Regions from separate parts of the Rhizobium sp. CAU 1783 genome, predicted to be linked through region 2. Evidence: predicted binding sites of a transcription regulator. Region 2 holds the regulator's gene; each other region holds the start of a gene.
The links. The regulator LexA, encoded in region 2, represses DNA repair genes until DNA is damaged. The targets are predictions, from matches to a motif close to TGTTCNNNNTGTGTTCNG.
Positions count from the first base shown of each region.

Region 1: a site for LexA is predicted at 3,950-3,967, ahead of ACX93L_RS04330 (ATP-dependent helicase). Genes of this name have one in related genera too.
Region 3: a site for LexA is predicted at 3,551-3,568, ahead of ACX93L_RS08320 (YifB family Mg chelatase-like AAA ATPase). Genes of this name have one in related genera too.

Region 1 covers NZ_JBTOLM010000001.1:955,349-965,691, forward strand. The annotation lists gene ACX93L_RS04320 (hypothetical protein) at 1-461, opposite strand, end outside; gene ACX93L_RS04325 (DUF6074 family protein) at 798-1,076, shown strand; gene ACX93L_RS04330 (ATP-dependent helicase) at 1,403-3,907, opposite strand; gene ACX93L_RS04335 (efflux RND transporter periplasmic adaptor subunit) at 4,218-5,465, shown strand; gene ACX93L_RS04340 (efflux RND transporter permease subunit) at 5,513-8,629, shown strand; gene ACX93L_RS04345 (dienelactone hydrolase family protein) at 8,668-9,420, shown strand; gene ACX93L_RS04350 (alpha/beta fold hydrolase) at 9,427-10,343, opposite strand, start outside.
Region 2 covers NZ_JBTOLM010000001.1:1,223,385-1,233,727, reverse strand. The annotation lists gene ACX93L_RS05655 (pyruvate dehydrogenase complex E1 component subunit beta) at 1-20, opposite strand, end outside; gene pdhA (pyruvate dehydrogenase (acetyl-transferring) E1 component subunit alpha) at 36-1,082, opposite strand; gene ACX93L_RS05645 (FtsB family cell division protein) at 1,232-1,549, opposite strand; gene eno (phosphopyruvate hydratase) at 1,692-2,966, opposite strand; gene kdsA (3-deoxy-8-phosphooctulonate synthase) at 3,147-3,995, opposite strand; gene ACX93L_RS05630 (VOC family protein) at 3,992-4,888, opposite strand; gene ACX93L_RS05625 (DUF1003 domain-containing protein) at 4,933-5,475, opposite strand; gene lexA (transcriptional repressor LexA) at 5,710-6,423, shown strand; gene ACX93L_RS05615 (ComEC/Rec2 family competence protein) at 6,414-8,951, opposite strand; gene gltA (citrate synthase) at 9,237-10,343, shown strand, end outside.
Region 3 covers NZ_JBTOLM010000002.1:323,958-334,300, forward strand. The annotation lists gene ugpE (sn-glycerol-3-phosphate ABC transporter permease UgpE) at 1-665, shown strand, start outside; gene ACX93L_RS08305 (sn-glycerol-3-phosphate import ATP-binding protein UgpC) at 679-1,794, shown strand; gene ACX93L_RS08310 (cupin domain-containing protein) at 1,921-2,421, shown strand; gene gshB (glutathione synthase) at 2,521-3,468, shown strand; gene ACX93L_RS08320 (YifB family Mg chelatase-like AAA ATPase) at 3,661-5,193, shown strand; gene cysK (cysteine synthase A) at 5,373-6,341, opposite strand; gene ACX93L_RS08330 (LysE family translocator) at 6,503-7,117, opposite strand; gene ACX93L_RS08335 (LysE family translocator) at 7,265-7,894, shown strand; gene ACX93L_RS08340 (NIPSNAP family protein) at 7,936-8,238, opposite strand; gene ACX93L_RS08345 (DMT family transporter) at 8,235-9,149, opposite strand; gene ACX93L_RS08350 (Lrp/AsnC family transcriptional regulator) at 9,239-9,718, shown strand; gene dut (dUTP diphosphatase) at 9,766-10,233, opposite strand; gene ACX93L_RS08360 (peptide chain release factor 3) at 10,327-10,343, shown strand, end outside.

The sequences.
Region 1 (10,343 bases), 270 kb from region 2:
AGTGCCTTGTAGTTGCGCTTCAGCGAATTCAGGCCGGCGAGTTCGGCCGCAGGCTTGGCGGCGGGCTTTGCCGTGGGCACCGGTGCCTTGGCGAGCTTGTTCTTCTGGCCGGTCGTCTTGGTGGCCGAGGCCGTCTTGGTGGTCTTGGACTTGCCGCTCTTGCCTGACTTTTCTCCGGTCGTCGATGCCGACTTCTGCGACTTCGAGGACGAGCCGGCCGAGCGCCCCGATTGGCTGGATTTGCCGCTGTTGCCGGAGGAGTTGCTGCTCTTGCCGCCGCCGCCACCATTTCCTCCGCCGTTTCCGCCACCATTGCCACCACCGTTTCCGCCGCCCTTACCACCACCATTGCCCCCCTTGGCGAAGGCTTCAGGCGAAAAGTCGGCGGCGCCGAAGGCGAGCGGCGAGGCGGCGAGGACGAGTGAAAGGCTAAAGGCGGTGACGAGACGGGACAGGCGCATGCAATCCTCCAAGGTGAGATGATCGCAGGCTAGACAGACGCGCCGATGGCGTCGAGCCGAACATTGCGAAAGCGTAAAGAACTAATTTAGAGGTGCACTAGAATGTTTCACGTCCGTTGCCCGGAACGGTACGATCGTCGGTTCCGGTTCGACTGGGCGGGGCCTGGGGAGGTGGCAGAACCCTTGCCGCAAACCTTGACGGACCGGGCGCAAAATCCTCGCGGAGGGGCGTTTCCGCCGGTCCGCCGCCACCTTTGGCGAGCCTTGGGCGTGTGCCGAAACGGAACGTTAACCATGTTGATTCTAAACACGTTTTGTAACGTGAGGATGTTTCGCATGAAGAATGACGCCATGACCGGCCAGGCTACCCCTTCCATCGCCTTTTTTCCGCTCGCAAGCCGCCGCGACCTCGTTCGCCGCTCCGCCGTCGAGCTCGATCAATGCCATGGACCGGCTGCCGTCGATTACTGGCGTACCACATGCCGTGCGCTCGGCAACGAACTCCTGGCGCTCGGTTGCCCCGAAGAAGAGATGCGGGCCGAAATCATGGATTTCCAGGCTGCCGTGCAGATGGAACTGATGTGGCTGCATCGCGGGGAAGAAGCGCTGGGGTGAGGGGGCTTGGTCGCTTGCCGCTTTCGGCAGCGACGCCTCGGGTAACCCAAGATCTCGCGTTCGATTGTTCCGATTGCCTGTTGAACCTTGATCGGCTCCCCGCTTCACGCGCTCTGGTGCTGCGGCCTGACACCCCCCTCTGTCACTTCGTGACATCTCCACCTCAAGGGGGAGATTGGCGGCAACACGTTGCATTCGCCTTCATCCAGCCCGGTTGTGTTCCGCGAAGAGCGAGCGAGGTTGGTTATGATCGATCTCCCCCTCGAGGGGGAGATGCCCGGTAGGGCAGAGGGGGGTAGCCGGGCAATCAGCGGGGAGCGTTCCCCTCACACCTTCTCGACAAACCCGTCCAGCACGCGCTTTTCGCCGGCGCGGTCGAAGTCGATGGTGAGCTTGTTGCCCTCGATCGAGGCAATGTTGCCGTTGCCGAACTTGATGTGGAAGACGCGGTCGCCGACCGAGAAGCGCGAGGGTTCCTGGCTCGTCGACTTGGCGACCAGTTCTCCGTCGATGGTTTTTCCGCGCGGGCCGCTTTCGCCGTAGCCGATGCGTTCGACCGCGTGGCCGGAGCGGGTGCCCCAGTTGTCGCGGGTGGCATCCGACTTGTTTTGTTGGGCCCGTTTCCAGCCGGGGGTTTCGTAGGAATTGGCGAAGGGGTCGGCCTTGTCGAAGCGGGACTGGCCATAGCCGCCGCGCCCGTAGCCGCCATAGGACTGTTCGCTTTCGGCGACCTCGACATGGGTGACGGGCAGTTCGTCGAGGAAGCGCGACGGCATGGTCGACTGCCAGAGCCCATGGATGCGGCGGTTGGAGACGAACCATATGTGGCAGCGGCGCTTGGCCCGGGTGATGCCGACATAGGCGAGGCGTCGTTCCTCCTCCAGCCCCGAGCGGCCGCCTTCGTCCAGTGCGCGCTGGTGGGGGAAGAGGCCTTCCTCCCAGCCGGGCAGGAAGACGGTCTCGAATTCCAGTCCCTTGGCCGAATGCAGCGTCATGATCGACACGGCGTCCATGTCGGCATTCTGCTCGGCATCCATGACCAGGGAAACGTGCTCGAGGAAGCCGCGCATCGATTCGAAGGTTTCCATCGAGCGGATGAGTTCCTTCAGGTTTTCGAGGCGCCCGGGGGCCTCGGCCGACTTGTCGTTCTTCCACATGTCGGTGTAGCCGGACTCTTCGAGGATCTGTTCGGCGAGCTCGATATGCGGAGTCGTTTCAAGCAGTTCCGACCAACGTCTGAAGTATTGAATCACGTCGAACAGCGCCTTGCGGGCCTTCGGCTTGATCTCGTCGGTCTCGATCAGGTCGCTCGCGGCGGCAAGCATGGGGATGTCGCGGGCGCGGGCATAGTCGTGGAGCGCGCGGATGGTGGTGTCGCCCAGGCCCCGCTTCGGCGTGTTGACGATGCGCTCGAAGGCAAGGTCGTCGGCCGGCTGGCAGACGAGGCGGAAGTAGGCCATCGCATCGCGGATCTCGAGGCGCTCGTAGAAGCGCGGGCCACCGATGACGCGGTAGTTGAGGCCAAGTGTCACGAAGCGGTCTTCGAATTCGCGCATCTGGAAGGAGGCGCGCACCAGGATCGCCATGTCGTTCAGCGCATGCTTTTTGCCGTCGGCATCGCCGCGCTGCAGCCGCTCGATCTCCTCGCCGACGGCACGGGCTTCTTCTTCCGAGTCCCAGGCCGCATGGACCATGACCTTCTCGTCGTCCGGGCTGGTGCGTTCGGTGAAGAGCGTCTTGCCGAGGCGGCCCTCGTTGTGGGCGATCAGGTGGCCGGCGGCGCCGAGGATGTGTTCGGTCGAGCGGTAGTTGCGTTCGAGCTTGATGACCTTGGCGCCCGGAAAATCCTTTTCGAAACGCAGGATGTTGTCCACCTCGGCGCCGCGCCAGCCGTAGATCGACTGGTCGTCGTCGCCGACGCAGCAGACATTCTGCGGCACGCCCGGCGGCCGCTGGGCAAGCAGCCGCAGCCACATGTACTGCGCCGTGTTGGTGTCCTGGTACTCGTCGACCAGAATGTATTTGAACCTCTGGTGATAGTCCTTGAGGATGTCCGGATTGGCTCGGAACATGCGGATCGGGTGCAGCAGCAGGTCGCCGAAGTCGCAGGCGTTGAGCGATTTCAGGCGGTTCTGGTAGGCGGCGTAGAGTTCGCGGCCCTTGCCGTTGGCAAAGGCGCGGGCGTCGCCTTCCGGGATCTGCGAGGGATCGAGGCCCTTGTTCTTCCAGCCGTCGATCATCGCGGCGAACTGCTTGGCCGGCCAGCGCTTGTCGTCGATGCCCTCGGCCTGGATCAACTGCTTGATCAGGCGGATCACGTCGTCGGTGTCGAGAATGGTGAAATCGGAGCGCAGGCCCACCATTTCGGCGTGGCGGCGCAGGATCTTCACGCCGATCGAGTGGAAGGTGCCGAGCCAGGGCATGCCCTCGACCGCGCTGCCGACGAGCAGGCCGATGCGCTCCTTCATCTCACGGGCGGCCTTGTTGGTGAAGGTGACGGCGAGGATCTGGCTGGGGAAAGCCCGGCCGGTCGCGAGAATATGGGCGATGCGGGTGGTGAGAACGCGGGTCTTGCCGGTGCCGGCGCCGGCGAGCACCAGGACCGGGCCATCCAGCGTTTCGACGGCTTCGCGCTGCTCCGGGTTGAGGCCGGAGAGATAATCGGGCACGCGGGCCTGGTCGCGGGCGGCCACCGCGCGTGCGGCAATGCCGAGGCCGCCGGGCGCCGGGGTGGATGACGCGGCATTGCCCCTTGCGGTGCGCTCGGCCGGCTTGCGGGGGGCGGGCTCTTCGTCGTCGAAGAAGGGAATGTCGTCGAAACCGTTACTCATGCGGCTCAATGTAGTGATTCGAGCCCGAAAGGCGAGTCAAGATGTTCCCCTTTCATTCTGAGCAGGCGGCTATCCGCAGGAAGCTCGCGTGGCGCGGGACGGGACAGCGGAAGTGCGGCGGGTCGCCAAAGGGAGGAACGGCGGCGAAAAGCAGTGCGGGATGACATTTTCGTAATGTTGCTGTTTCCGCCTTGCCGTTTGTGCCCTGCGGCGAAATATTGCCCGCGACGACGACAGGCATTTTGTCCGAAGCCGTTTCAGGCCGCGTTTCCTCCCAGCCGCGACGCCTGCGGCCGGACCGGAGTTTTCCATGGCATTCTGGAAGCAGTTGACCCTCAGCGTGGCGGCCCTCGTCGCCGGTGTCTTTCTCTGGACCTGGCTGGTGCCGGGGGCCGACGGCGTGCTGCGCCGGATCGGCGTTCCGGAGGGCATCGTGGCGCTCGTTTCGCCGGCCAAGCCGGAAGGCGCCGCCACCGCCACGAACGGGCAGGGCGGAAGCCAGCCACAGGGGCAAGCGCAGGGGCAAAGCCAAGGGAAGGGCCAAGGGCAGGGGCAGGGCGGCAATCGTCGCGGTGCCGCCCAGGCGCTGGTGGTGGTGCAGCCGGTTGCGACAGGCACGGTCAACGACCGGCTTTCAGCGCTCGGCACCGGTGAGGCGATCCAGTCGGTGACAATCATGCCGCAGGTTTCCGGCACGCTGTCTGAAATCGCCATCCGCTCCGGCGACCGGATCACCAAGGGTCAGGTGATCGCCCGGCTGGAGAACGAGGAGCAGCGGATTGCCCGCGACCAGGCGCAGGTGGCGCTGAAGAGTGCCGAAGAGAAGAACCAGCTCTACGAGAACCTAAAATCGGCCGCCTCGCGGATCGACGCCTTCGATGCGGCGATCGTGCTCGAGGGCGCCAAGCTGGCGCTCTCCTCGACCGAACTCGAGCTGAAGCGGCGCGACATCGTCTCGCCGATCGACGGGGTTGCCGGCATCGTCACGGTCAATCCGGGCGACAACGTCACCACGGCAACGGCGATCGCGACCGTCGACGACCGCTCCGAACTGCTCGTCGATTTCTGGGTGCCCGAGCGCTTCGCGCCGATCATCGAGGTTGGCCAGCCGCTGACGGCGACCGCCGTCGCCCGGCCCGGAAAGCTCTATTCCGGCAGTGTCGAGGCGGTCGACAACCGTATCGACGAGGCGAGCCGAACGCTGCGCATCCGTGCGCGGATCGCCAACGAGAACGACGACCTGCGCGCCGGCATGGCGTTCAACGTGACGATGGCCTTCGAGGGCGAGCGCCATCCGGCGGTCGACCCGCTGTCCGTGCAGTGGGACAGCAAAGGCTCGTTCGTGTGGCGGGTTGCCGCCGGAAAGGCGGAAAAGGTTCCCGTCCGCATCATCCAGCGCAATCCGGATGCGGTGCTGGTCGAGGCCGATCTCGCCGAGGGCGACCGCGTGGTTACCGAAGGCGTGCAGCGTGTCAGGGCCGGGCGACCGGTCCAGGTGGTGGGCGACGAGGCGGGTGCCAAGCCCGCCGACGGCGAAAAACCGGTAGCGAGCCGATGAGCGGGATTTCAGGGCAAGAGGGCGCGGTGCCCGCCGACGAGAAGGACGTGGCGAAGGCCGCCCCCGACGGGCAGACCGGCTTCACGGCTCTCTTCATCCGTCGGCCGATCTTCGCGGCCGTGACCAATGCGCTGATGGTGGTCGCCGGACTTGCGGCGTTCTACGGCGTCGAAGTGCGCGAACTGCCGGACGTCGACCGGCCGGTGATCACGGTCCGCACCAGCTTCGACGGCGCCGCGCCGCAGACCATCGACCAGCAGCTGACGACCGTGATCGAGGGGGCCGTGGCGCGCGTCGCAGGCCTCAAATCGATATCCTCGACCTCTTCCTTCGGCAACAGCCGGGTGACGCTCGAATTCTCCGATGCGACGGACCTCAACGTCGCGGCGAGCGACGTGCGCGATGCGATCTCGCGTGTTTCCAACAGCCTCCCGGACGATGCCGACGAACCGCGCATCGTGAAAGCCGATTCCGACAGCGATCCGATCATGCGGCTCGCGGTCACCTCCGACAGGATGAACCTCGAAGACCTGACGCTTCTGGTCGACAACGAGATCTCCGACCGCCTCGCCTCCGTCGACGGGGTGGCGGACATCGAACTCTATGGCGACCAGGACAAGATCTTCCGGGTCGACGTCGACCAGTCGGCGCTGGCAAGCCGCGGTCTGACCGTCGCATCGCTCAACTCGGCGCTGTCCAACATCGCCTTCGACGTGCCGGCCGGTTCGATCACCAGCTCGACGCAGGACATCGTGGTTCGGGCGACCGCCGACCTCAAGACGCCGGAAGACTTTACCCGGCTGATCATCGGGCCGAACGTGCGGCTCGGCGACGTGGCGACAGTGACCTTCGGGCCGGACCTTTCCAGCACCGCACTCCGCTCGAACGGCAAGGCCGGCATCGGCCTCGGCATCATCCGGCAGGCGCAATCGAACACGCTGAGCATCTCGAACGGCGTCAAGGCGATGGTCGAGCGGCTGCAGGCCGAACTGCCGAAAGGAACCGAGATCCGCATCACCAGCGACGACGCCGTCTTCATCCGCGGTTCGATCGACGAGGTGGTGAATGCGCTGGCGCTCGCCGCGGTGATCGTCATCGGGATCATCTATCTGTTCCTGCGCGACTGGCGCGCCACCATCATTCCAGCGGTCACCATGCCGGTGTCGCTGATCGGCACGCTGGCGGCGGTCTACCTGGTCGGGTTCTCCATCAACATCCTGACGCTGCTCGCGATCGTTCTGGCGACCGGCCTCGTGGTCGACGATGCGATCGTGGTTCTCGAAAACATCGTGCGCCGGCGGGGCCAAGGGCTCGGGCCGCGGGCAGCGGCGGTGCTCGGCACGCGCGAGGTGTTCTTCGCCGTCATCGCCACGACGGCGACGCTTGCCGCGGTCTTCATCCCGCTTTCCTTCCTGCCCGGGCAGGTGGGCGGCCTGTTCCGCGAATTCGGCTTCGTACTCGCCTTCTCGGTGACGCTGTCGTCGATCGTTGCGCTGACCCTCTGCCCGATGCTCGCCTCGCGGATGCTGACCGCCCATGCGGTCGAACATCACACAGGCCCACTGGCGCGCTTCGGCGATGGCTTTGCCGCATTCTATCGCCGCTCGCTCAGCGCCTGCCTCAATGCACCGCTGGTGGTGGTGTCGATCGCCGTCGCGTTTTCGCTGATCGCGCTTGCCGCCTTCTCGCTGATCACCAACGAGCTGACGCCGCGCGAGGACCGTTCGTCGGTCATGGTGCGCGTGACGGCGCCGCAGGGGGTCAGCCTCGACTACATGCAGGACCAGATGCGCCGGATCGAGGAGGCCATGCAGCCGCTGCGCGACAGCGGCGAGGTGGCAAACCTGTTCTCGATATCCGGCTTCGGCAGCAACAAGAACAGCGGCTTCATGGTCCTGACGCTCGCCCCCTGGGGCGAACGGGAGCGCAGCCAGGACCAGATCGTGCAGGACGTCAGCCGCATCACGCAGGGCATTCCCGGCGTCAACGCGACGGCCATGCAGCCGAACAGCCTGCGCATCCGCGGCGGCGGCAGCGGCCTGCAGTTCGCGCTTGTCGGGGCAAGCCACGAGCAGCTGACGGAGGCGGCGATCAAGGTCGTGGCCGATCTGGAAGCCGACGGCAGCTTCGATAATCCGCGGCTGTCGAACGACATCAGCCAGGCGCAGCTCGGCGTTTCGATCGACCGCGAGCGGGCAGCCGATCTCGGGATCGACATCACCGGTCTCGCCCAGGCGCTCCAGTCGCTGCTCGACGGGCGCTCGATCGGCGACGTCTTTGTCGACGGCGAGGCCTATCCGGTCAAACTCACCTCGACCACGCGGCCGATCGACGACCCGACCGATCTTGAGAACATCTTCCTCAAGACCACCGATGGCAAGACCGTGCCAATGTCGGTGATCGCCCAGCTCGAGGAAAAGGCGGTCGCGCCGTCGCTCGGCCGAGAACAGCAGCTCGCCGCGGTGCAGATCACGGCCGGGCTCGGGCCGGGGCTTTCGCTCGGTTCGGCGCTGGAAAAGGCGAACGCGATCGCCGAGCCGCATCTGCCGGCCGGTGCCCGGCTGCTGCCGCTCGCCGAAGCGGCGACCCTCAACGAGAACAGCAGCGGCATGGGATCGACCTTCGGCTTTGCCATCGTGATCATCTTCCTCGTGCTGGCGGCCCAGTTCGAAAGCGTGCTGTCGTCGATCATCATCATGGCGACCGTGCCGCTCGGCCTTGCCTGCGCGGTCTTCGCGCTGTTGCTGACCGGCACGAGCCTCAACGTCTACAGCCAGATCGGGCTGGTCATGCTGGTCGGGATCATGGCGAAGAACGGCATCCTGATCGTCGAGTTCGCCAACCAGCTGCGCGACCGCGGGCAGGGCGTGCGGGAAGCCATCGAGAATGCCGCGAACCTGCGCCTGCGGCCGGTGATGATGACGATGATCGCCACCATCCTCGGCGGCGTGCCGCTGGTTCTGGCGCATGGGGCCGGTGCCGAGGCCCGCATCGCGCTCGGCTGGGTGATCGTCGGCGGCCTCGGCTTCGCGACCGTGGTGACGCTCTATGTGACGCCGCTCGCCTATCTGGGGCTCGCGCGCTTCGCCAAGCCGCATGCGGACGAAGAGGCGCGGCTCCAGAAGGAAATGGAGGTTGCGGCGGCCATCGAAGCGGGCGAATAATGGCTTGTTCCCGAAGGGGCAAGGCAGGGAGGCGGACGATGACCACGACCAGGCGCGACATCACCATCGAGATGCCGGACGGTTCCGCCGAGGCGAGCCTTTTCACGCCGCGGGCCGGGGCGAAGGATAGGCTTCCCGGCGTCATCCTCTACATGGATGCCTTCGGGCCGCGGCCGGCGCTCGAGGGGATCGCCGCGCGGCTCGCCGCGGAGGGCTACGCCGTGTTGCTGCCCGACCTGTTCTATCGTTTCGCCCCCTACGGCCCCTTCGATGCGCGCACCGCCTTCAAGGTCGATGCCTCCGCCAAGCAGTTGCGGGCGATGATGACCGGAACGAGCCAGGCGATGACCGCGAAGGATGGGGAGGCGTTCATCGCCACGCTGGACGAGATCGGCGTCAGGCGGTCGATCGGTGTCGTCGGCTACTGCATGGGCGGTGCCCGCGCGCTCAATGCGGCGGCGGTCTATGGCGACCGGATTGTCGCGGCGGCGAGCTTTCACGGCGGGAACCTTGCAAGCGACCAGCCGGACAGCCCGCATCTGAAGGCCGAGTCGATCAAGGCGAAGGTATATGTCGGCACGGCAGGGCAGGACGGATCCTTCCCGCCCGAGCAGTCGGCCCGCTTCGTCGAGGCCTTCCGCAAGGCGGAGGTCGACTTCGTGCTGGAGAATTATGTCGGCATGGCGCATGGCTGGTGTGTGCCGGATCACAGCGTCTACGACGATGCCGGTGCCGAGCGGCACTGGCGCCGGTTGACGAATTTCTTCGGCGAGACGCTGAAGACCGACTGAGGGGCGTCAGCCGCCTTCGGCCCCGGGACCGACCACCGTGAAGACGTTGCCGGCGGCTTCGGGTCGCAGGTAGTCATGCTTGAGGGCTGGCGTACCGAACTTCAGGATGTCGGCGAAGATCCGGTCGATTGCCTCACTGCGCTGGCCGGAGACGAAGAAGTAGTGGCGCCAGCTTTCCGGGTCGAGCAGGATGTAGTCGGCGTTCTGCGCCAGCGGTTCGGGCGAACCGTCGAGGTTCGTCAGCGTCCGGCCGAGCCGCGCGGTGTTGTACATGCGCGTGGTCACCTGAAGGGCGGGGTCGTCCGCATTGACGAAGACGAAGACCTCGTCGGCAAAGCCGAGCTTTTCCATCCAAAGGCGATGACCGGGCAGCGCCGTTTCCGGGACGGCGAAGAGGATGCGTGAAACCAGTCCCATGGGCAGATCCGGTGCTGCCTCGCCGACATAGCGGAAGACCTCACCGGCCATCGAATGGCCGACGATCATCACCGGCCTGTCCGCCAAGGTCTTTCCGGGCGCCTGCAGCCCGGCCACGTCTCGGAGCAACGTGATCAGACGCTCGCTTGCCGCCTTGGCGTTAAGCACCGGGAACTCGGTCATCGAGATCCATGACGGCCAATTGAACATGAGGACGTCGGCGCCCGCGCCCTTCGCCAGTTCGCCCATCGTATAGAGGCCGAATTCGCCGTCGGGATCGGGGCCGAAACCATGGACGAACAGCACCAGCGGGCGCGGCGCGCCATCGGCCGACGGCTCGAAGGTGGAAAGCGCGGTTTCCAGATCGTCCAGCGCGAAACGCTTGCCGTCGGCGGTCAGGAGGCCGAAGCTTTGCTCGGAGATGTTGCCGGCCGCCGCCGTCTGGGGCCTGAGGATCATCGTCGCCACGGAATCGTAGTTTCGCCAGACATAGCCGCTTGCAGCGC
Region 2 (10,343 bases):
ATCAAAATTTCGATCGGCATGGGTTCCCTCCCCGATTACAGCAGAATGTCGGTGTAGAGCTCGGAAACATCCGGCTCCGGATCGGCCTGGGCGAAATCGGCACTGTCGGCGACGATGTCGCGGACATCCTTGTCGATCGCCTTCAGCTCCTCCTCGCTCGCCCAGCCCTTTTCCAGGAGGCGGGCGCGCACCTGCTCGATCGGGTCATGCTCGGAGCGCATCTTCTGCACTTCGTCCTTGGAACGGTATTTCGCCGGGTCGGACATGGAGTGACCGCGATAGCGATAGGTCATCATCTCGAGGATGACCGGCCCCTTGCCGGAGCGGCAATATTCGGCCGCCTGTTCGGCTGCGGCGCGAACAGCGCGCACGTCCATGCCGTCGACCTGCAGGCCGGGAATGTTGAAGGCCACGCCGCGCTGGGCGAAATTGGTCTGCGCCGAGGCGCGCGAAACGGCAGTACCCATGGCGTAGCGGTTGTTTTCGATCACGTAGATGACCGGCAGCTTCCACAGCTCGGCCATGTTGAAGCTCTCGTAGACCTGCCCCTGGTTGGCGGCACCATCGCCGAAATAGGCGACCGAGATCTGGCCGTTGTCGCGGTAGCGGTTGGCGAAGGCGAGACCCGTGCCGAGCGAAACCTGAGCGCCGACGATGCCATGGCCGCCGTAGAAGTTCTTCTCCTTGGAGAACATGTGCATCGAGCCGCCCTTGCCCTTGGACAGGCCGCCACGACGCCCGGTCAACTCGGCCATGACGCCCCGCGCACTCATGCCGCAGGCCAGCATGTGGCCGTGATCACGATAACCGGTGATGACCTGGTCGCCATCCTTGAGCGCCATCTGCATGCCGACGACGACAGCTTCCTGACCGATATAAAGGTGACAGAAACCGCCGATGAAGCCCATGCCATAGAGCTGGCCGGCCTTTTCCTCAAACCGCCGGATCAACAGCATCTCACGATAGGACTTGAGCTCGGCGTCGCGATCGAACTCGACGATCGCTCCTTCAGTGAAATCCTTCTTGGCAGGCTTGGCCGTGGTCTTACGGCCGGAAGCAGTCGCGGATTTTCGCGGCGCCATTCATCCCTCCCTAGGGTTATGTCGGATCTTGATTGCGCAACAGAATAGGCAAGAAAAGGCGCGCGGGCAATGCTATAAATGCATGGCTCGCATTCAGGACAACCGTATGATTTTAAAAGGATCTTTTGAATTAACCTGATTTCGGTTAATCAGAAATAGCTATTAAAGATGACGATTTCATCCGGGCGCGACATATTGAGCTGATACCGCGCCTTCTCGTCGATCATGTCGCGCTCGAGCGAGCCGTCGCTCATCAACTCGACCTGTCTTTCAAGCTGCTTTCTATGCTTCACAAGCTCGGCAAGCTCTCCGCTTCGCGCAATGCGCTGCCGCTCGAATTCCTGCGCGGCCCTGAGGCCGTAGTCGCCGTGGACGGAATGATAGCCGAAATAGGAGAGAAAGGCGATGGTGACGGACGGAAGAATGAGGCGGCCGAATTTTCTCTTCTTATGATGCCTAGTCCACATACGCTGAACGCCTTGAAACGCAAAACTATGATTTCAAATTATCGGCGATTGCTTAACCGATCGTTGACCCTGATCGCATGCCAAAGAAAAAAGCCGCGCCCTCCGGGGCGCGGCTTCAAGATACGAAGAATTGCGTCGACGATCAGCCGCGCAGGATCGAGGTGCCGGCGTAGCGCGCCTGCGGTCCAAGGCCTTCCTCAATGCGGATTAGCTGGTTGTACTTGGCGGTACGGTCGGAACGGGCCAGCGAGCCGGTCTTGATCTGGCCGCAGTTGGTGGCAACGGCGAGATCGGCGATCGTCGAGTCTTCGGTTTCGCCCGAACGGTGCGACATGACAGCGGTATAGGCAGCGCGGTTGGCGGTCGAAACCGCGTCGAGCGTTTCGGACAGCGAACCGATCTGATTGACCTTGACCAGGATCGAGTTGGCGACGCCCATCTTGATGCCGTCGCGCAGACGCGAGGAGTTGGTAACGAACAGGTCGTCACCGACGAGCTGGACCTTGGAGCCGATCTTGTCGGTCAGGATCTTCCAGCCGGCCCAGTCGTCTTCCGCCATGCCGTCCTCGATCGAGAAGATCGGGTACTTGGCGCAGAGCTCGGCGAGATATTCCGCCATCGCGCCCGGCTCGAGCGTGCGACCTTCACCTTCGAGGACATACTTGCCGTCCTTGAAGAATTCGGTCGAGGCGCAGTCGAGCGCAATATGGACGTCTTCGCCCGGACGGTAGCCGGCCTTTTCGATCGACTTCATGATGAAGTCGAGGGCAGCCGGAGCCGATGCCAGACCCGGTGCGAAACCACCTTCGTCGCCGACATTGGTGTTATGGCCGTCGGCAGCGAGCTGCTTCTTCAGCGTATGGAACACTTCCGAGCCCATGCGAACCGCGTCGCGAATGGTTTCGGCGCCGACCGGCACGATCATGAATTCCTGGAAGTCGATCGGGTTGTCGGCATGGGCGCCGCCGTTGATGATGTTCATCATCGGAACCGGCAGAACATGGGCATTCGGGCCACCGACATAGCGGTAGAGCGGCAGGCCGGATGCTTCCGCGGCAGCCTTGGCGACGGCGAGCGACACGCCGAGAATGGCGTTGGCTCCGAGACGCGACTTGTTGGCCGTGCCGTCCAGCTCGATCATGATGTTGTCGATCTGGATCTGGTTCTCGGCATCGAGGCCGCCGATCGCGTCGAAGATCTCGGTGTTGACCGCTTCAACCGCCTTTTCGACGCCCTTGCCGAGATAGCGGCTGCCGCCGTCGCGCAGTTCGACCGCTTCGTGAGCACCGGTCGAGGCGCCCGACGGCACGGCCGCGCGGCCCATGCTGCCGTCTTCCAGATAGACATCGACCTCGACGGTCGGATTGCCGCGGCTGTCCAGAATTTCACGGCCGATGATGTCGGTGATTGCAGTCATGAGGGCCTCCCTGCTGCTGGGTGGGGATTGAGGATGGCCTGTCTTAATCGAAGACGCGGAAAATACAATGGCAGCGAGATGACAGAAGCCGAAAGGTCATCGCCGCCGTCGTCACCAACGCAAAACGCCGGCGCAAGCGCCGGCGTTCGTCCATGATGAAGTCAGCCTGTCCAGTTAAGCTCAGGCAGCCTTGGCGACAGCGTCGAAGGCCAGAAGCTTCTCCAGTAGGCGCTTCATCTGGCTGATCGGCACCATGTTCGGGCCGTCGGACGGCGCATTGTCGGGATCCTGATGCGTCTCGATGAACAGGCCGGCAACACCGACGGCAACAGCCGCGCGTGCCAGCGTCTCGACGAACTCTCGCTGGCCACCCGAGGAGCCGCCCTGGCCGCCCGGCTGCTGTACCGAGTGCGTTGCATCGAACACCACCGGCGCGCCGGTCGCAGCCATGATCGGCAGGGAGCGCATGTCGGACACCAGCGTGTTGTAGCCGAAGGACGCTCCGCGTTCGCACAGCAGCACATTCGGGTTGCCGCTGGCGTTGAGCTTGTTGAGCACGTTCTTCATGTCCCAGGGGGCGAGGAACTGGCCCTTCTTCACATTGATCACGCGGCCCGTCTGGGCGGCGGCGACCAGCAGATCGGTCTGCCGGCACAGGAAGGCCGGGATCTGCAGCACGTCGACCGTCGGCGCCACCAGCCGGCAGTGCTCTTCCGTGTGCACGTCGGTCAGTACCGGAAAGCCGTATTCCTTCTTGAGGTCGGCAAAGACCTCCATGGCCTTGTCCAGGCCGATGCCGCGTTCGGCCGAAAGGGACGTGCGGTTGGCCTTGTCGAAGGACGACTTGTAGACGAGCCCGAGCCCAAGTTCCCGGCAGATTTCGGAGAGTTGCCCGGCGATCATGAAGGCATGGTCGCGGCTCTCCATCTGGCAGGGGCCGGCGATCAGCGCAAAACGCTTCGAATTGGAGAAAACCGCCTTGGCGGCACCATCGCCGACGACGACTTCGGAATTGGTCTGAATGCTCATGAAACCTCCTCGAATGCGAAGGCCACGCCCTGCCCCGCCTCGTGCGGAACGATCAGGCGCGCGCCGCGGCGGCTGAATGCGACGCCATTATCAGCGAGCAGGCGCTCTGTCACGCCGATATCGCCGACGCGCACCATGACCAGCCGGCCCTTGAGTCCACGCCCGGCTCCTCGGGCGTCGATACCGAAATAGCCATCGAGCCCCTCAGGGGTGAGCGCCTCGACCTTCACATTCCTTGTCTGAAGCGCGATCCCGAAGGAGTGCGCCTCCACCGCGCGCTGTTCGAACACCTCTTCGAGCAGATACTGGAAATCGCTTGGGTTTTCCTCGACGAGCACGACCGCCGAGAGGCCGAGTGCGCCATTGGCATGCCGGGCCAGCGCGCCGCGGTCCGCGGGCAGCGGGTTCACCCGTTCGCAGGCGAACAGGAAAAAATCGGGAGCCCTGAGATCGGCGGCAAAGGCGAGCTTGAAACCGCCGAGAACCTCGGAGCCGTCGGCCATCTTGAACATGCGCTCGAAATGCAGCATCGGTCCGCCGGAAAAGCCTGCGCCGGCAAACCGCGCGTGATCGGCATCCGCGTCAACCGTCTTCACCACGATCGCGGAAAAGCCCTCCTGCCCGTTGCGGAAGCGGAACGCCTGATCCCGCGCGACGAACATGTTGCCGGCCCTGGCTGCAGCCTCGCATTCTTCGCGGCTACCGACGGCCAGCGGTTCGAGATAGGTGTCGTCCCCGAAGAAGACGCAGGCATTCTCCGTCCCGAACGGATGACGCGCATCCGGCGCGACCGTGAAGCCGAGCTGAGCAAACCGGGCGCGTGTCGCCTCGAGCGACGTAACCGGTAGGACGAGGTGGTCGACCGCTCCCACCGCATGCTGTTTGGATGTCATCGGGAATGCACTCCTTGCGCCTGACAGACCGTTCTTGCGACTACCTAATCACTCCCGCGCGTCGATGAAAGGGCAAGCACCGCTTCCTTCAGTGCGGCAATCTCGCTCCGGGCCGCCTGGAGCTCGATCAGCACCTGCTCATCGATCTTGTGGTGCAGCGCCAGCACCTCGATCTCCGCCTTCAGGTTTATCTCGTAGTCCTTGGCCGCCATGAAACGGTCCCGCGCCGCCTGCCGGTTCTGGCTCATCATGATGACCGGCGCCTGGATCGCCGCAAGCATCGAGAGCAACAGGTTGAGGAAGATGAACGGATAGGGATCGAGCGCATGCGTCGCCAGCACGACGGTATTGAGGATCACCCAGGCGACCAGGAAGGCACCGAACCCGACGATGAAACCCCAGGACCCGCCGACCCGGGCGATCGAATCCGCAAGTCGTTGCCCGGGCGTTGCGGCGGCGAGAAAATCCTCGCTTGCGTTCGTCGAAAGCACCCGCCGCTCGCGGGCCTTCTTGAGGACCCGGCGTTCCGCTTCGCTGAGCTCATGCGCAGCCTTGCCGAACACCTTCTTCTCGATATCGCCAAACATGTCTCACCGTCTCCGCTCTGCCGCACATGCGGACACCAGACCCCGGCCCCGTCATTCGATATGGGGACTGCCCTGTCAACGGTCGCATGCGTTGAGGCGGCCATTCCGCGGACCGGGCCTCCCGATAAAACACAAGATCTGACGGCTTCTTCACGTTTTTTTATCCCCTTGCGGAACACAAATGGAACAGATAGTGTATGTTCTGTATTTGTTTCACGAATGGGGCACCGCAACATGCTGACGCGAAAGCAACAGGAACTGCTTCTGTTCATCCACGAGCGGATGAAGGAGTCGGGCGTTCCCCCATCCTTCGACGAGATGAAGGATGCGCTCGACCTGGCCTCGAAGTCCGGCATTCACCGCCTTATCACGGCGCTTGAGGAACGCGGTTTCATTCGCCGTCTCCCTAACCGGGCCCGGGCGTTGGAGGTCATCAAGCTGCCCGAGGCCTATACACCGAGCCTCCAGCCGCGCCGCGGCTTCTCGCCGAGCGTCATCGAGGGCAGCCTGGGCAAGCCCGCCCCGGTCGCACCGCCGAAGGTCGCCGTAGAGGACGCCGCGAACTCCGTCAGCGTTCCGGTCATGGGCCGCATTGCCGCCGGCGTGCCGATCTCGGCCATTCAGAACAACACCCACGACATCACGGTTCCGGCCGAGATGATCGGTTCCGGTGACCACTACGCCCTGGAGGTGAAGGGTGATTCGATGATCGAAGCCGGCATTCTCGACGGCGACACGGTCATCATCCGCAATGCCTCGAATGCCAATCCGGGCGACATCATCGTTGCGCTGGTCGACGACGAGGAGGCGACGTTGAAACGCTTCCGCCGCCGGGGAGCGTCGATTGCGCTGGAGGCCGCGAATCCCGCCTATGAAACGCGCATTTTCCCGCCGGACCGGGTGAAAATCCAAGGCAAGCTCGTCGGCCTTATCCGGCGTTACCACTGAAGCGAGGGCGGGTCATCGAACCCGCCTTTTTCGTGGGAACGGGGAGCCGACTCGTCCTGCGTTGGCGGGAAGACAAAACGTTCCGTCCGCCAGTCATAGAGGCGATGCACGGTCCATGGCCGATTGTCTCCTCGTTCGATGGCGGAGGTGACCGACAATGTGCGGCTCCGCCGATTACCGAGCGTGATTTCGAGCGCGCCGGTCTGCCTGAGGGTTTCGGCTGTGAAAAGGTGAGCGCCGGATTGGCAGCGTTGAAATCCAGTCCGCCTCGCCGCGATCACGATATCCGCACTGTCACAGGCGCCCCCGACAAAGACGGGCTCCTCGACTGTCGCGATGGTCCAGCCGTTCTCGAGGACAGCGACGCACCATGACTTTCCCTCACAGGCGAACCGCGGGCCGGAGGCTTTTGCGAGTGCAGCCTTCATCCGCCTTTCGCCGTCTTCCAGATCCGCCTCCGAAAGTTGCGGTCTGGCCTTTGCCGGCGCTAACGCATCCTGCGCGGCCTTCGACCCGTCCTGCTTTTGGGTGGCTTGTCCAGAGGGTTGTTTGTCGCCGGCTTTGTCGAGGAATACCGGCGGCTCATGGCCCGAAAAGCCAAGTGCGGATTGCCACTGGTCGAAGATAAACGACGGAGGGCGGACGCGGTTGGTGGCAAGCCGACCTGGCTCCATCCACATCCCGACCAGGCGACCGTCCTCCGCCACATAAAGGTCGGCGACCGGTGGAAGCGGCGCGATGAGTACCGCGAGTAGGCTCGCCCCGAGCAAAAGGCTTCCGGCCTGCCGGAGGTGCGATCGGAGCAGCGTCAACATCAGCAGACCGAGGGAGGTCAGAGGCAGGAACCAGCCCGGCAGTCGCGAAAAGCGGATTGCGTCGTCCCACCCGGCAATCCACTCAGCGATGGCGATCACCCATTCGAGCCCCCACCCCATCACCCAGAGAAACGGCCCGTCGAGACCGAGAGGCATCAGCAGCATCGCCACGAGCCCTGCCGGCATGACGAGGATCGAGATGATCGGCATGGCCACGAGATTGGCTTCCAGGCTGTGCGGCGCCAGCCGATGAAAATGGGAAACGGCGAAGGCCGCGGTCGACAACCCGCCGATCAGGGAGGTTGCGAAAGCCCCCCCAAGAATCTTCCCGCCTGCTGCAAGCAAGGAAAGACCCGGTATCGCGAATGGCAGGGAGGGCTTGCGCGGCCGGCTGCGCCACGCGGCATAGCCGGCAATCAGACCGGCCGTCGCTGCAAACGACATCTGGAAACTTGGCCCCATCACCGCCGATGGGCTGACCACCAGGATCACGATCGCAGCAAGGGCCAGGTTGCGCAGGCTGATCGCCGGGCGATCGAAGAGCACCGCGACCAGCATGATTGCCGTCATCAGGAAAGCACGCACCGCCGAGACCTGGCAGCCTGATATCAGCAGGTAGGCGAAGGCGGCGGCAAGCGCGCCGAAGGCCGCGAACTTCTTGATCGGCATCGTTTGGGCAAGCCCTGGCAGGAGGCTGAGGATCTTGCGCAGGCCGACGAAGAAGATCCCCGCGGCCAGCGCCATGTTCAGCCCCGAGATCGCGGTGATGTGCGCGAGGCCCGAGAGCCGCAAGGCCTCTGTCGCGCCCTTCGACATCGAGCGGCGCTCGCCGGTGATGATCGAGGCGGCAAAGGCGCCGGGATCACCCGCAAGTTCCGTGCGGATGCGTGTCGAGATCCGATCCCGCAAGGAAAAGAGCACGCGGTCGGCCATTATCCAGAACCCCTCGTTGCTCGCCATCCCGGCCGCGCCGGCCTGAGCCGGGCCGAGAAAGAAGCCCACCGCTCCGATTTCGTTGAAATAGCTGGCGAAGGCGAAATCATTGAGGCCCGGAAGCGCCGGCCCGGAAGGCGGTGAAAGTCGCGCCCGCCCCCGGATCGCCTCGCCCAGAAGAGCCGGCCGGTTCGCGCCGCGTGCCAGGATAGAGATCCGCTCGGGCGGCCGCTTCAACCGTGGCTCGGCCGTTGCCGTCAGGCGGATCTCGTAGCGCCATTCGCCATTGGCCCCCGCCTCGCGCCTCTCGACGATACCCGTGACGATGGTCGTCACGCCGCTGTCGAGGATCGTCGTCCCCAGCCTGCCGGTCTCCATGGCGGCCAGCACCATGCCGGCAACCGGCAGGACCACGCACGCCAACATTCCGCGCAGTCGCGGCCGACCGGTCGCCGCGGCGAGAAGAAGGAACAAGAGTGCGGCCAGCAGTCCCGTCAGGACGCTGGTCGGAGGCGGCCGAGCGAGCGAAAACCAGGTAACCGCGCCGGCTCCGAGAAAGACCGGGACGAAATGAAAAAGATGGCCATGCTCCGCCTCACGCGCCAAGTCCGCCAGGAGGCCATACCAAAGCTGCGTCAGGCGTTCGGAGAGACGAGCACGGGGACCAGCGGTTCGCACGAGCGTGTTAGGCGAACCAGCACTCCGGCCAAAATATGCCGTCGGCTGCAGCGGCATCGCGCCCACCGCGTCGAGGTCATCCCGTCTTTCGGCAATCTCCACCAATTGCCTGCCCCCTGCCCCGCGCCGGCTGGCCGATTGGCGCCCCACGGTCCGCGCGTTCGCAACAGGAAATCTAGCAATTTTCACGAGCGCGACAAGAAGTTTTCCCGCATAAATTACTCAATCGATTAAATCTGAGACACCCTGCGCGACAGCCTTTTTCGCGACGCACAATTTGCCCTTTGGATAGCTTGGCATTAACTTCCGTATCATATAGCTACATGCCTACGCTTAAACCCAAGGGCGCCCTTTCGGACGCTCTCCCGCCAATTCCGGAGGATTAGCATGACGGACAAAAGCGCTTCTTTGAAACTCGGGGATAAGTCGGTCGATCTGGCCGTCAAGGCCGGCACCATCGGTCCTGACGTCGTCGACATCGGCGCCCTCTACAAGCACACCGGCGCCTTTACGTACGATCCGGGCTTCACGTCCACCGCGTCATGCGAATCCAAGATCACCTATATCGACGGCGACGAAGGCGTGCTTCTGCACCGCGGCTATCCGATCGAGCAGTTGGCCGAAAAGGGCGACTTCCTCGAAGTCTGCTACCTGCTGCTTTACGGTGAACTGCCGACGGCTGCCCAGAAGAAGGACTTCGACTATCGCGTCACGCACCACACCATGGTGCATGAGCAAATGAGCAAGTTCTTCACCGGCTTCCGCCGCGACGCCCATCCGATGGCCGTCATGGTCGGCACCGTCGGCGCGCTCTCGGCCTTCTACCACGACTCGACCGACATCACCGATCCGCACCAGCGCATGGTCGCTTCGCTGCGCATGATCGCCAAGATGCCGACGATCGCCGCCATGGCCTACAAGTATCACATCGGCCAGCCCTTCGTTTACCCGAAGAACAATCTCGACTACGCGGCGAACTTCCTGCACATGTGCTTCGCCGTTCCCTGCGACGAGTACAAGGTGAACCCGGTTCTGGCCCGCGCCATGGACCGCATCTTCATCCTGCACGCAGACCACGAGCAGAACGCATCGACCTCGACCGTGCGTCTCGCCGGCTCGTCGGGTGCCAACCCGTTCGCCTGCATCGCGGCCGGCATCGCCTGCCTCTGGGGCCCGGCCCACGGCGGCGCCAACGAAGCGGCCCTCAACATGCTGCAGGAAATCGGCACGGTTGACCGTATTCCGGAATACATCGCCCGCGCCAAGGACAAGAACGACCCGTTCCGCCTGATGGGCTTTGGCCACCGCGTCTACAAGAACTACGACCCGCGCGCCAAGATCATGCAGAAGACCATGTACGAGGTCCTGGAAGCGACCGGCCATTCGGACGATCCGCTGATGCAGGTCGCGCTCGAGCTCGAAAAGATCGCGCTCAGCGACGACTACTTCAAGGAAAAGAAGCTCTACCCGAACGTCGACTTCTATTCCGGCATC
Region 3 (10,343 bases), on a different contig from region 2:
ATGGCGGCGGGTTCACCGGCGAGGTGACTGGCCTCACCATGGCAATGAATTCTCTGGTTCTCGGCCTCGGCTTCGCGGTGGGCAAGATCGTGCTGTCGATGATGGCCGCCTATGCGATCGTCTATTTCCGCTTCCGCTTCGCCACGCTGGCCTTCTGGCTGATCTTCACAACGCTGCTTTTGCCGCTCGAGGTGCGCATCATGCCGTCCTACAAGGTGATGAGCGATCTCGGCCTGCTGAACAGCTATACCGGCCTCATCCTGCCGCTCTTGGCGTCCGCGACCGGAACCTTCTTTTTCCGCCAGTTCTTCAAGTCCGTGCCCGACGAACTGCTGGAGGCCGCCCGCATCGATGGCGCGGGCCCGGTGAAATTCTTCATCGACGTCCTGGTCCCGCTGTCGCGCACCATGATCGCGGCCGTCTTCATCATCATGTTCGTCTATGGCTGGAACCAGTATCTTTGGCCGATGCTGATGACCACCGACGAAAGCTTCTACACCTTGATGCGCGGCATCAAGCAGATCCTCCAGGTCTGGATCGGCTCGCAGATCCCCGACTACAACGAAGCCTTCGCCATGGCCGTTCTCGCCATGCTGCCGCCTGTCGTCGTCGTGGTGATCTTCCAGAGCTGGTTTATCAAGGGCCTCACCGAAAGCGACAAGTGAGAAAGGTACGTCCATGGCTTCCATCATCATCGACCAGGTTTCGAAGATCTACGACGGTGGCGTGCATGCCGTGAAAGGCGTCGATATCGAGATCGGCGACGGAGAATTCATCGTGCTCGTCGGTCCGTCCGGCTGCGGGAAATCGACGCTGCTGCGCATGGTGGCCGGCTTGGAGAGCATCTCCAAGGGCACCGTCTCGATCGGCGACCGGGTCGTCAACGAGATCGAGCCTGCCGATCGTGACATCGCCATGGTGTTCCAGAACTACGCGCTCTATCCGCACATGAGCGTCTTCGACAATCTCGCCTACGGTCTGCGAAACCGCAGAACCCCGAAGGCCGAGATTGAGGCGAGAGTGGCCGAAGCTGCCCGTATGCTGGAGATCGAGCCCTATCTCCAGCGCAAGCCGAAGGCGCTTTCCGGCGGCCAGCGCCAGCGCGTTGCCATGGGCCGCGCCATTGTCCGCAAGCCGGCCGTCTTTCTCTTCGACGAGCCCCTCTCCAATCTCGATGCCAAGTTGCGCGTGACGATGCGCGGTGAGATCCGCAAGCTTCAGCGCCGGCTCGCGACGACGGCGATTTACGTCACCCATGACCAGCTCGAGGCGATGACGCTGGCCGACCGCCTCGTGGTGCTGAACGGCGGGGCAATCGAGCAGATCGGCACCCCGCTCGAGGTCTATCACCGTCCGGCCTCGACCTTCGTCGCGAGCTTCATCGGCTCGCCGGCGATGAACCTTCTCGACGGCACGGTCGCCGGCGACCGGCTGATGATCGGCGACCTCTCGATCGCTTTCGAGCGGTCCGGCCATGTCGAAGGTCCGGTCACCATCGGCGTGCGCGGCGAGGACATCACACTTGCGGACGAGGGGCAGGATGGACTGCCGTTCGTGGTCGACTATGTCGAGGAACTCGGCGCGCACCGCCTCGTGCACGGCCATCTCGCAGGGCAGTCCTTGACCGCAGTGCTGCCGCTCGATGCGACGATCACCGATGAACTGAGGCTCACGGTCGCGCCGGACCGGCTGCATTTCTTCTCGAATGAAACCGGTCGCCGGATCGACGTGCCGACTGCTGGCTCCGGTTCTGCGCCCGTCGCGTCTTCTGTGCGCGAAACGTCGTTTGCCTGAGGTTCCGGACGCGGAATGTCGCGTCGGGCAAGCCTTGCCGATCGCGAAAATTTTAGCGATCGGCCAAAGTGTAACGTAACGGGCCTTTGCTACCATTCCGGAAGTTGAACGGATTAGGGAAGGCAAATGCCCTTGAAACTCCTGCTCGTCGGCATGGCCGGAGCCCTGCTTGCATCGCCACGCAACGGCAAGGCCGGCGAAAACCCGCCGGTGGTGTCTGCCAACAGCGGTCATCTGGCGCTGAAGCCTGCGCCGATCAATCCGGAATGGATCATTCGCGGAACGCCGCTCGCCCGTGTCGGCGACCATTCAACGAGCACCGACGAGGCGAGCTCGACGGCCGTGTGGGACTGCACCGCCGGCGAATTCCGCTGGTATTTCGGCTGGGACGAGACGGTGGTCATCCAGGAGGGCGAGGTCCATGTGACGGCGGAAGACGGTTCCGAGCGCATCTTGAGGACCGGTGACATCGCCTATTTCCGTGGCGGCACCTGGGCGACCTGGCGCGTCGACAACTACGTCCGCAAGATCGCCTTCCTGCGCAAGCCGTTCCCTGAACCGCTGGCCACGCTCTATCGCCTCCGCAACGCGCTGCGCTCGCCTTCCGCGAAGGGTCTGTTCGGCTGAGGGGACATTGATCCTCGATCAGCAAAATTGACCCTGGCCGGCGTTGCCTTTCCCGGGGAGGCAGCCTAAATCTCGTGTGCTTTCAACGAGGGGCAGGCCATGGCGAAGATCACCAATGTAGCGGTCCAGATGGACCATGTTTCCAGCATCAACATTGCTGGCGATTCCACCTTTGCCATGAGCCTCGAAGCCCAGGCACGCGGATACCGGTTGTTTCACTACACGCCGAACCAGCTCGGCATGCGCGACGGCCGCGTCTTCGCGGTCGCCCAGCCGATGGAGCTGCGCGACGTCAAGGGCGATCACTACACGCTCGGCGAGCCCGAGCGCATCGACCTTGCCACGATGGATGTTGTCCTGCTGCGCCAGGATCCGCCCTTCGACATGGCCTATATTACCTCGACCCACCTGCTCGAGCGCGTCCATCCAAAGACCCTGGTGGTCAACGATCCGGCCTGGGTGCGAAATTCACCGGAGAAGATCTTCGTCACCGAATTCGCGGATCTGATGCCGCAGACGCTGATCACCCGCGATCCCGCCGAGATTGCCCGTTTCCGCGACGAGATGGGTGACATCATCCTGAAGCCGCTCTACGGCAATGGTGGTGCCGGGGTTTTCCACTCGGCCCGCGACGACCGTAATTTCACCTCGCTCATCGAGATGTTCCACCAGATGTTCCGCGAGCCCTTCATCGCCCAGGCCTATCTGCCGGCGGTCCGCAAGGGCGACAAGCGCATCATCCTCGTCGACGGCGAACCGGTTGGTGCGATCAACCGCGTTCCGGCGGAAACCGACAGTCGCTCCAACATGCATGTCGGCGGACGCGCCGAGGCGACCGAACTCACGGCGAGGGAAAAGGAAATCTGCGCCCGTATCGGGCCGGCGCTGAGGGAACGCGGCTTCCTTCTGGTCGGCATCGACGTGATCGGTGACTACATGACCGAGATCAACGTGACGTCGCCGACCGGCATCCGCGAGGTCAAGAAATTCGGCGGCGCGGACATCGCATCCCTGCTTTGGGACGCGATCGAACGCAAGCGCGCCTGAACTGCGGTCCGCCCGGGTGGCGGACCGGCTTTGTTCTCGTCTTGCAACCGCATACAACTCGTCATCGCGCGACACGCGAATTTGTTCCTTGAATGTTCTTGTTTTCCGGCGCTGCCTGTGCCAGATTGCAATCGATAGCCCGTGCAAGATGTAGTTGCGCGGAGGGCGATCTGGCTTTCTCGGGGGCGGGCAATGGTGGCGCGTGTCAGTACAGTCGCATTCCAGGGCATTGAAGGGGTTCCGGTCGACGTCCAGGTGATGGTCGCGCCGGGTAAGCTCGGCATGCAGATCGTCGGTCTGCCCGACAAGGCGGTGGCGGAAAGCCGGGAACGGGTACAGGCCGCGCTGCACGCTTCGGGCCTGGCCCTTCCCCCGAAGCGGGTGACGGTTAATCTGGCCCCTGCGGACCTCCCGAAGGAAGGCTCCCATTTCGACCTGCCGATCGCCCTTGGCCTGATGGCCGCCCTCGGCGCCATCCCGGGCGATGCGCTAGCCGGCTATGTGGTGATCGGCGAACTCAATCTTGACGGCACGATCGCGCCGATCGCCGGTGCGCTTCCAGCGGCGATCGGCGCCAATGCGCTCGGAAAGGGCCTGATCTGCCCCCTGGATTGCGGAGCCGAGGCAGCCTGGGCCGGCGCCGACATCGACATTCTCGCCCCCCGCAGCCTGATCGCGCTCGCCAACCATTTCCGCGGCACCCAGGTTCTCACCCGGCCGGAGCCGGCGATCCGCGCGCTGCCCGCCAACATGCCCGATCTCGCTGACATCAAGGGGCAGGAAAGCGCCAAGCGTGCGCTGGAAGTCGCAGCCGCCGGCGGACACAACCTCGCCATGGTCGGGCCGCCGGGGTCGGGCAAGTCGATGCTGGCCGCGCGTCTCCCGTCGATCTTGCCGCCGCTTTCGGCCGCGGAACTGCTCGAAGTGTCGATGATCCACTCGATCGCCGGCCAACTGTCCGGCGGCAAGCTTTCCGACCGCCGGCCGTTTCGCACGCCGCATCATTCGGCGACTATGGCCGCCCTTGTCGGCGGGGGGCTGCGCGCCCGCCCGGGCGAGGCCTCGCTTGCCCATCACGGCGTGCTCTTTCTCGACGAACTGCCGGAATTCGCGCCGCCCGTCCTCGATGCGCTGCGCCAGCCGCTCGAAACCGGCGAATGCATCATCGCCCGCGCCAACCATCGCGTGACCTATCCCGCGGAATTCCAGCTCGTCGCGGCGATGAACCCTTGTCGTTGCGGCATGGCGGGGGAGCCGGGTCATGTCTGCGCGCGCGGTCCACGTTGCGTCACCGACTACCAGTCGCGCATTTCGGGTCCGCTGATGGATCGGATCGATATCCGCATCGACGTGCCGGCGGTCCAGGCGACCGATCTCATCCGCCCGATGGCGGCGGAAACCAGCGCGGCGGTGGCGAAACGCGTGGCCCTCGCCCGGCAATTGCAGCGCGATCGCTTCGAGGCGGCGGGTATCTCCGGCGTGACGACCAATGCGCGCTGCTCGACGGCGCTGATCGAGAAGGTTGCCGAGCCGGACGCGGCCGGCCTCCAGCTGTTGCGGGATGCCGCCGAGAAGTTCAGGTTTTCCGCCCGCGGCTATCATCGGGTGCTGAAGGTGGCGCGTACGCTCGCTGATCTCGACGGGGCGGCCCTGCTCGGCCGCATCCATCTGGCCGAGGCGATCTCCTATCGCATCGCCACGGATCGGCTATCCGCGGCCGCGTAAGGGATGGGCTCTCGCTGCCCGTTCAGCCCCGTGACTAGGTGGCGGCGATTGTCCGTTGGCGCGAACCGGTGCAGCGGAGGAGACGAGATGGCGCTGGCTGGCTGGCGGTAGGTCGAGAGGGACGAAAAAGGGGCGCCCTGGGCGCCCCTCGACGGTTTTTCTGGAGGCCAAACGCGCCCTTACTCGCCGAGGCCGGCGAAGAGCGCGGTCGAAAGGTAGCGTTCGGCGAAGGACGGAATGATCACCACGATGGTCTTGCCGGCGTTTTCCTCGCGCTGGCCGACCTTGATCGCCGCTGCCAGCGCAGCGCCCGAGGAAATGCCGACCGGAACGCCCTCCACGCGGGCGACGAGCCGGGCGTTCTCGAAGGCTTCGTCATTGGTAACGGTGACGATTTCGTCATAGATCGTGGTGTCGAGGATCTTCGGGGCAAAGCCTGCGCCGATGCCCTGGATCTTGTGCGGGCCGGGATTGCCGCCGGAAAGCACCGGGCTGTCGGCCGGCTCGACCGCGATCACCTTGACCGAAGGCTTCTTGGCCTTCAGCACCTGGCCGGTGCCGGTGATCGTGCCGCCGGTGCCGATGCCGGACACCAGGATGTCGACGCCGCCGTCGGTGTCGTTCCAGATTTCCTCCGCCGTGGTCTTGCGGTGGATCTCCGGGTTGGCCGGGTTTTCGAACTGCTGCGGGATGACGGCGTCGGGCAGGGTGGCCGCCAGTTCCTCGGCCTTGGCGATCGCGCCCTTCATGCCCTTCGGCCCTTCGGTCAGCACCAGTTCGGCGCCGAACAGCGCCAGCATCTTGCGACGCTCGATCGACATTGTTTCCGGCATGGTGAGGATCAGCCTGTAACCCTTGGCCGCCGCCGCGAACGCCAGCGCGATGCCGGTATTGCCCGAGGTCGGTTCGATCAGCGTCGTCTTGCCGGGAGTGATCTTGCCCTGGGCTTCCAGGCTCTCGATCATCGCGACGCCGATGCGGTCCTTGACCGAGGCGATCGGATTGAAGAATTCCAGCTTGGCGAGGAGGTTGGCCTTGACGCCCTTTTCCTTCGCCAGCTTGTCGAGGCGCACGATGGGCGTGTCGCCAATCGTCTCGGTGATCGAGGCATAGACGCGACCGCGGCCCGGTTTCTTCGTTTCCGACATTGTGTTTCTCCCTTTGCTGGATGCGTGGCGGCACCATAGGACCAAACCCGCATACTCGCCAGAACCCTTTGACCAGGCTTCGCCGTCTGCTTGGAAAAAAGATGGCGGCAAGTGCCATGCCGGGCGAAACTTCTTTCAGGCTTCCTGTTCGGGCCTCTCGTTCAGGCGCGGGCCGCGATATAAGCCGCCGTCCCGGCGAGCACGCTTGCCGCCGAGCGGTTGAGCAGCTTTAGCGATGCCGGCTTCTTGAGCAGTGCGCGGGCCTGTGACGCCAGCAGGATATAGGGGATGAGCACGGACATCAGGACCACGAAGGTGACGCCCGTAAGGGCTGCATAATCGCGCATGGTGATCTCTTCGAGCGGGATCAGCGTGGGAACCAGTGCCACGTAGAAAAGCATGGTCTTCGGGTTGCCGAGCGTGACCAGCAGGCCGGAGAGGAAGGAGAGCCCTATCTTCGTGTCCCGTTGCGCCTCGATATTCTGCGGCAACAGGCCGGCGGTCCAGAGCTTGAAGGCGATGTAGAGCAGGTAGAGGGCGCCGAGGAACTTGATAATGAGGAAGGGCGTGGTGAATGTCTGTGCGACGAGCGCCAGACCGAGGATCACCGCCGTCAGATAGCAGAGGTCGCCGAGGATCAGGCCGAGCCCCATGAAGAAGGTGGGACGAAAGCCGGAGCCGAGGGCACGTGCCACGATCGCCGTCATGCCCGGGCCGGGAATGGCCGCGGCGATAAAGAGGGCGCCGCTATAGGCGAGAAGCGTGGCGGGTGTCATGCGGTCCTCCGGGCATGTGGATCAGCTTATCTGGGCCCCATGACCTAATCCCGGGCGGGCGAACTTGCAATGGTGACAAGTTCCCCGTTGTCGCCGACGGTCGCCTTTGTTTAGGTGCCTGATCAATTCGTCACCCAGGGACCTGCCATGCCGTCTTCCGCCGCCCTGATCGCCTTTGCGCTCATCTGCCTGGGAATGGTTCTGACGCCCGGCCCGAACATGATCTACCTGGTCTCGCGGTCTATCTGCCAGGGGCCGGCAGCCGGGCTCGTTTCGCTTGGCGGCGTGGCGCTCGGTTTCGTCTTCTACATGCTGATGTCGGCACTCGGCATCACCGTGCTGGTGATGGCGGTGCCCTTCGCCTACGACCTGCTGCGGTTTGCCGGCGCCGCCTATCTCCTGTGGCTTGCCTGGCAGGCGCTGCGTCCCGGTGGCCGCTCGCCGTTCCAGGTGCGCGACCTGCCGAAGGACAGCACGCGCAAGCTGTTCACCATGGGACTGGTCACCAATCTTCTGAATCCCAAGGCGGCTGTCCTCTACCTGTCGCTCCTGCCACAGTTCATCGATCCGTCGCGCGGCGTGCTCCTTCAGTCCGTCGTGCTCGGTGCGACCCAGATCGCCATCAGCGTGACCGTCAATGCGATGATCGCCGTCACCGCCGGTTCGATCGCGCTCTTCCTCGCCGGACGTCCCTTCTGGATGACGGTCCAGCGCTGGCTGATGGGTACCGTTCTCGCGGGGCTGGCGCTGCGCATGGCGACCGAAGCCCAGCGCTGACCGCGCAGTGACGCCGCCTGCGCCGTCGGCATGAATGCTCCTCAGGCGACGGGCCGCATGAAGCTTCGTTCGTAGCGGAGAATGCATCGGGTCTCCTCGGCATAGGCGAACGCCGCCTGGCATTCCGCATCCGTGGCCATGCGGCTCCGGTAGATTTCGTAGTCTGCGAGCGAGGGAAAGCTGAACAGCGCGAGCGCGATGTCGTTCGCGCCCTCGTGTGGCAGAAAATAGCCGTGATGTGTCCCGCCCAGCCGGTTCACGAGGGGAATCCAGAGCCTCGCATAGTGTTCGAACTCGGCCAGCTTGTAGGGGTCGATGACGTAACGGAGGAAGCAGGTGATCATGGGCGGTCTCCCGGTGTTGCAGGTGTTTTCAGTTGAAACGGGCTCCAGTTGAGCGTCGTCGCGATGGCGGCAAAGAGGATGGCATAGCCACCGATGGCCTGGGTCAGTGTGAGCACATGGCCGAAGGCGAAGAGATCGACCGCGACCGCCACCACCGGATAGAGGAAGGACAGCGTTCCGGTCAGCGCGACCGGCAGCTTCTGGATTGCGCCGTAGAGCAGTGCATACATCAGCCCCGTGTGCACGAAACCCAGCGTGACAAGAACGGACCAGGTTCCGAGGCCTGTCGGCAGCGTGTCCCAGTCCGCGAGCGGCGCCAGCATCAGAACACCCGTCGCAACCTGGATCAGCGCAATCAGTTGGGGCGGCGTGCCGCGGAGCTTGCGCGCGGCAAGGGCGGCCAGGGCGTAGAAGAAGGCGGCCGCAAGCGAGAGAAAGATGCCGAGCAGATAGCCTCCGGCCCCGGTTGGGGAGCCGATCTGCGCGCCGCCAAGCGTCATGACCGCCGTTCCGGCAAAGGCGACGGCGAGCCACGCCAGCCTGTCACGCGAGATCGGCTCGTTGAGGAAGGCGAGGCCGAGGCCGACCAGCAAGAAGGGCTGTACGTTGTAGACGATCGTGGCGACCGAGATCGAGGCGAGCGGGTAGGCGGAAAAGAGCGCCAGCCAGTTGAGCACCAGCGCTACGCCGCCGCCGATCGCCAGCATCAGCTTTCGTCGATCGAGCAGCGAGACGCGGAGATGGCCGCCGGCAAGGCAGATCGCCACAAGGGCCGGCAGCGCAAACAGGCAGCGCCAGAAAACGACATCGACCGGCGGCTCGCCGGAGGTCACGACGAACCATCCGATCGTTCCCGAAACGACCATCGCGGCCGTCATTTCCAGTATTCCGCGTGTGTGGGGTCCCGTCATGGCGCTCTCCTTCGATGGGACGCATCATAGCGCGGTCTCGCGCCGGATTGCTTCTCGACGATGAGGCGTTTAGGCTTGTTTCTCTAATAATGTTTGGAGGTTTGGTCGTGCAGCCTAACGGAGTCTCTGGCCTCGACGCCATCGACCGCAAGATCGTCGAGGCGTTGGCCGTCGATGCCCGTCTGTCCCTCAAAGAACTGGCTGCTCGGGCTGGCCTGTCGTCTCCCAGTTGCTCGGAACGCCTGCGGCGACTGGAAGAACGCGGCGTGCTCACCGGCTACAGCGCCGAGGTGGAGCTCAGTTCGCTCGGTTATCCGCTCGAGGCGATCGTCAGGGTACGACCTCTGCCGGGTATGCTGCACGTCGTCGAGAAGATCATCCAGGAGACCCCGGAAATCACCGCATGCGACAAGGTGACGGGCGACGACTGCTTCATCTGCCGCATGGCGGTTCGCAGCATGACCGATCTCGACCGTATCCTGGAACGGGTCGTAGAGCGGGCACAGACCAACACGTCGATGATCAAGTCGACCCCGGTCAAACGACGGTTGCCGCCCTTCGTCGGCTGAGGGGACGGTTCAACATTCCGCCACCGGCGAAAGGCAGGCGGCCCCGGTCACGCGACCCCGGTCGAGCCGAAGCCGCCGGCGCCGCGCGTCGTCTCCGATGCCGAGGTCACCTCCACGACGCGCGCCTGGACGACCGGTGCGATGACCACCTGCGCGATCCGCATGCCGCGGGTGATGTCGAACGCCTCCTGCCCGAGATTGACGAGCAGCACCTTCACCTCGCCGCGATAATCGCTGTCGATGGTGCCCGGCGTGTTGAGGCAGGTGACGCCGTTCTTGAAGGCCAGCCCCGAACGCGGGCGGATCTGCGCCTCGAAACCCTCCGGGATCTCGAACACGAAGCCGCTCGACACCAACGCCCGCTGGCCGGGCTCGAGACGCATCGGCTGGCCTTCCGCGACGGCGGCCCGAAGGTCCATGCCGGCGGCTCCGGCGGTCTCGTAGGCAGGCAGGGGAATGTCCTCGCCGTGTGGCAGCCGGACGAGATTGAGCTGGGGGCCGATGACATCGCGCATGACGTTTCCTTCTTGCCGGGCGTTCCGCATCCCCAATTGCATATTCGGCCCCAACTCGCTAGATAACCGCCCAACCAAAAGGATTTTCAGCACATGGCCGAAACGCTCGC